2 regions of the Bradyrhizobium sp. CCBAU 45384 genome follow, and region 1 is predicted to be linked to the other one. Evidence: predicted binding sites of a transcription regulator. Region 1 holds the regulator's gene; the other holds the start of a gene.
The links. The regulator PhoB, encoded in region 1, activates phosphate uptake and scavenging genes when phosphate is short. The targets are predictions, from matches to a motif close to TGTCATNNANCTGTCAT.

Region 1 (2,451 bases):
TCGCCTTCGGCATCCGCCTCTATGAGAAGATCTCGAAGTCCGAGATGGACGACCGCGTCGAGAAGGCGCTGCGCGGCGGCGCGCTGTGGAACGAGGTCAAGGACAAGCTCAACGCCTCCGGCCTGTCGCTCTCGGGCGGCCAGCAGCAGCGCCTCTGCATCGCCCGCACCGTCGCGGTGCGGCCTGAAGTGATCCTGTTCGACGAACCCTGCTCGGCGCTCGATCCGATCTCGACCGCCAAGGTCGAGGAGCTGATCCAGGAACTGTCCGAGAACTACACCATCGCGATCGTCACCCACAACATGCAGCAGGCGGCCCGCGTCTCCGACAAGACCGCCTTCATGTATCTCGGCGAGCTGATCGAGTTCGACGACACCAGCAAGATCTTCACGTCGCCGTCGGACCGGCGCACGCAGGATTACATCACCGGCCGGTTCGGCTGAGGAGACAGGACATGGCTTCCGAACATACCGCAAAAGCCTTCGACACCGACCTTCAGGAGCTCACCCGCCTGGTCGCCGAGATGGGCGGCATCGCCGAGCGCATGATCGTCGATTCCGTCGATGCGCTGATCCGCCGCGACGTCGAGCTGGGCCAGCGCGTCGTCACCATCGATGCCGAGCTCGACGCGCTGCAGAAGAAGATCGAGGAGCGCGCCGTGCTGACCATCGCGCGCCGCCAGCCGATGGCGGTGGACTTGCGCGAAATCGTCGGCGCCATGCGGGTTGCGACCGACCTCGAGCGCATCGGCGACCTCGCCAAGAACATGGGCAAGCGCGTCGCGGCGCTGGAGACGGATTTCCATCCGCTCAAACTGTTCCGCGGCCTCGAGCACATGACCGACCTCGTGCAGCAGCAGGTCAAGTCGGTGCTGGACGCCTATGCCGCGCACGATCTGCCGGCAGCGATGGCGGTGTGGAAGGGCGACGAGGAAGTCGATGCCATCTGCACCTCGCTGTTCCGCGAGCTCCTCACCTACATGATGGAGGATCCGCGCAACATCTCGTTCTGCATCCATCTGATGTTCTGCGCCAAGAACATCGAGCGGATCGGCGACCACGCCACCAACATCGCCGAGACCGTGTTCTACATGATCGAAGGCCAGGCCATCACCGACAAGCGGCCGAAGGGCGACATGACGACGTTCGCCACGACGGTCCCGAACACCTGATTACGCAAGGAGCGACGAGCCCATGGGCGCACGCATTATGGTGGTTGAGGACGAGGAAGCTCTGACCGAGCTTCTCCGCTACAACCTCGAAGGCGACGGCTATGACGTGGAGACGGTGATGCGCGGCGACGACGCCGACACCCGCCTCAAGGAGCACATCCCCGATCTGATCGTGCTCGACTGGATGTTGCCGGGCCTGTCCGGGATCGAGCTGTGCCGCCGGTTGCGGACGCGATCCGACACCAAGCAGCTGCCGATCATCATGCTCACCGCGCGCGGCGAGGAGAGCGAGCGTGTCAGGGGCCTTGCCACAGGCGCCGACGATTACATCGTCAAGCCGTTCTCGGTGCCCGAGCTGCTCGCGCGGGTGAAGGGCCTGCTGCGGCGCGCCAGCCCCGAGCGGCTCGCGACCGTGCTCGCCTTCGGCGACATCGAGCTCGATCGCGAGAAGCGCCGCGTGGCGCGCTCGGGCCGGCCGATCGATCTCGGACCGACCGAATATCGCCTGCTGGAGTTCTTCCTGGAGCATCCCGGCCGGGTGTTCTCGCGCGAGCAGCTACTCGACAGCGTCTGGGGCCGCGACATCTATATCGACGAACGCACCGTCGATGTGCATATCGGCCGCCTGCGCAAGCTGCTCAATCTCGGCCGCGAGCAGGACCCGATCCGCACCGTCCGCGGCGCAGGCTACGCGCTCGACGATCGCTTCGCGAAGGCTGAGCAGACCTCAAGCTAAGCTGCCCGCCAGCAAACAAAAAAGCGCGCCAGGTGGCGCGCTTTTTTCGTCCCGGCCTGTACCGCGACGATGTCGTCTGAACCAAGTACTCAGCGCGTGCCCGGCTTCGCCGGCGCCCGCCGGCGATCCGCCGCCGGCTGATACGCCACGCGCGAGTGCTGGGCGCAGTAGGGCAGGCCGGAGAGCGCCTTGCCGCCGCAGAAGAAGAAATCCGGGCTTGAGGGATCGCCGACCGGCCAGTGGCAGGTGGCCTCGTTCAATTCGAGCAACGAGAGCCGCTGGCTCATCGGCACAACGTTGTCGTAGGTAACAGGTTCAGCCTCGACCTCGACCTCGAAAGCCTGCGCCAGCGCGGTGTTGCCGCGCGCGATGGGGCGGCTTACCCGCATCATGTGCTGTGCGGGACGCGCCTTGCGCGGCCGCGGAGCTGCTGATGAGGGGCTCTTGGCGCGGCCGGACAGGCCGAGCCTGTGCACCTTGCCGATTACGGCGTTGCGGGTCACGTTTCCAAGCTCAGCGGCGATCTGGCTGGCCGAAAGTCCGG
Region 2 (2,451 bases), on a different contig from region 1:
TCTACCTGTCGCTCGGCATCTGGGGCGACATCCCGCGCTGGATCGTGATCCTGGTGGTATCCCGCGACATCATGATCGTCACTGCGGTGATCGTGTCCTGGCTATTCGACAAGCCGGTGGAGATGAGGCCGTCGAAAGTATCCAAGCTAAACACAGCGGCACAGGTCGCGTATGCGGCGCTGGTGCTGGCCGCCCTCGCCTTCGGCTTCAGGTCGTCGCCGTATGATATAATCCTGATGGGGCTCGTCACGGTGTTCACCCTGTCCTCGGTGTCGCTCTATCTCGTGGAGTGGCTGCGGCACATGAGCACGATCGAAGCCAAATGAGAGGGGTGCGGCCCAGCAAAAGGCCAACTCCCGATCGAATAAGTCCATTCTCGTCAGACAATGCCGGCGCGCCGGTAAGGAGCAAAGCAAGCGTGGCAGGCCGCGTTCATCCCCGACAATTGGCGTTTTCGCTTCCACATGCGGAGAGCCTCAGCCGGGACAATTTCCTCGAGGGCCCTGCCAATGCCGCCGGTCTTGCCCTGATCGACAGCTGGCCGGAATGGCCCAACCGGATCATGTGGCTCGCCGGCCCGGAAGGCTCGGGCAAAAGCCATCTCGCCGCGATCTGGGCCGAGGAATCAGGCGCCCGCTCGACCACAGCCGGCGCCCTGAGTGCCGCCGCCGTCCCCGGCGCGCTTGCGACCGGCGCGCTGGTCGTTGAGGATCTCAAGGCTGGTGATTTTGACGAGCGTGCTCTCTTCCATCTGATGAACCTGGCCCGCGAGGACGGCGCCTATGTGCTGTTCACCGGTCGCGAGGCGCCCGCGGCGGTGGAGGTCGAGCTCCGCGACCTGCGCTCCCGGCTGCGGACGATCCCCGTGATTTCGCTCGCGCCACCGGATGACCAGCTGTTCCGCGGCCTGATCGTCAAGTTCTGTGCCGATCGCCAGCTCACCGTGGACGAGGCTGTCGTGAGCTACCTTGCGACCCGGCTGGAGCGCTCCTCGGCCGCCGCACGGCGCGCGGTGGAACAGCTCGACAGCGAGGCGCTGCGGCTCGGCCGTCCCGTCACAAGGGCGCTGGCCGCCGAGCTGCTTCGGGACGCCTGAGCGCCGGGCCCGCTTGACGCGGCGCGGCGCGGCGGCGGAACATCAATGTCATCGAAACGTCATCGCATTAACACATGCTCCGGCCGGTTTTGCGCATAAGTCGCAAATTGGGGCGAAATGGATGGACCGACTTCTCATGGATTCCGCGCAAGCTGTTGAAACAAAGGAGAAAGCCACGGAAACCGGGGGCTTGCCGGCGATCGCCTCAAGCCCCGAGCGATTCATCAATCGCGAGTTGTCCTGGCTGCATTTCAACCGTCGCGTCCTGGAGGAATCGGTCAACCCCAGCCACCCCATGCTGGAGCGGGTGCGATTCCTGTCGATCTCAGCCAATAACCTCGACGAGTTCTTCATGGTCCGCGTCGCCGGCATCAAGGCGCAGGTCCGCGAGGGCATTGCCGAGCGTGCCCCTGACGGGCTGACCCCGTCCGAGCAGCTGGCGCTGATCAACCGCACGGTTTCGCAACTTGCCAGTGATCAGCAGGCGATCTGGCGTGAGTTGCGCGGCACGCTGGCCGACGTCGGCATCGCGCTGGTCGACGGTAAGGACGTCACCAAGGCGGAGCGAACCTGGCTCGAGGAGTATTTCCTCAACAACGTGTTCCCGCTGCTGACGCCGCTGGCGATCGATCCGGCCCACCCCTTCCCGTTCATCCCGAGCCTCGGCTTCACCATCGCACTCCAGCTGACGCGCGAGGCTGATGGCAAGCCGATGAACGCGCTGATCCGCATGCCCGGCAAGATCGACCGCTTCATCCGCCTGCCGGCCGAGAGCAAGGTCCGCCTGATCTCGCTGGAGCAGGCCACCAGCCTGTTCATCAACCGCCTGTTCCCCGGCTACAGTCTCCACGGCCAGGGCGCCTTCCGCATCATCCGCGACTCCGAGCTCGAAATCGAGGAAGAAGCCGAAGACCTCGTCCGCCTGTTCGAGACCGCGCTGAAGCGGCGTCGCCGCGGATCGGTGATCCGGCTTGAGATCGACGCCAAGATGCCGGAAGAACTGCGCAACTTCGTGCAGCACGCGCTGTCGGCGGCCGACGACGAGGTATTCCTGGTCGACGGCGTGCTTGCCATGAACGAGCTGTCGCAACTCACCCGGCTCGACCGGCCTGATCTCGAATTCACCCCTTACGTGCCGCGCCATCCCGAGCGCGTGCGCGAGCATGGCGGCGATATCTTCGCGGCTATCAGACAAAAGGACCTGATCGTCCATCATCCTTACGAATCCTTCGACGTGGTGGTGCAATTTCTCCAACAGGCCGCGCGCGATCCCGACGTCGTCGCGATCAAGCAGACGCTCTACCGCACCTCCAACAACTCGCCGATCGTGCGCGCGCTCGCCGAAGCTGCCGAAG

Region 2: the regulator PhoB is predicted to act here: its motif matches at 1,143-1,159, upstream of XH80_RS37765 (RNA degradosome polyphosphate kinase).

What each region holds. Positions count from the first base shown of each region.
Region 1 covers NZ_LBIZ01000099.1:74,929-77,379, forward strand. Annotated here, with positions in the region: gene pstB (phosphate ABC transporter ATP-binding protein PstB) at 1-443, shown strand, start outside; gene phoU (phosphate signaling complex protein PhoU) at 455-1,171, shown strand; gene phoB (phosphate regulon transcriptional regulator PhoB) at 1,194-1,907, shown strand; gene XH80_RS11385 (GcrA family cell cycle regulator) at 1,997-2,451, opposite strand, start outside.
Region 2 covers NZ_LBIZ01000119.1:254,140-256,590, forward strand. Annotated here, with positions in the region: gene XH80_RS37755 (CDP-alcohol phosphatidyltransferase family protein) at 1-326, shown strand, start outside; gene XH80_RS37760 (DnaA ATPase domain-containing protein) at 419-1,096, shown strand; gene XH80_RS37765 (RNA degradosome polyphosphate kinase) at 1,233-2,451, shown strand, end outside.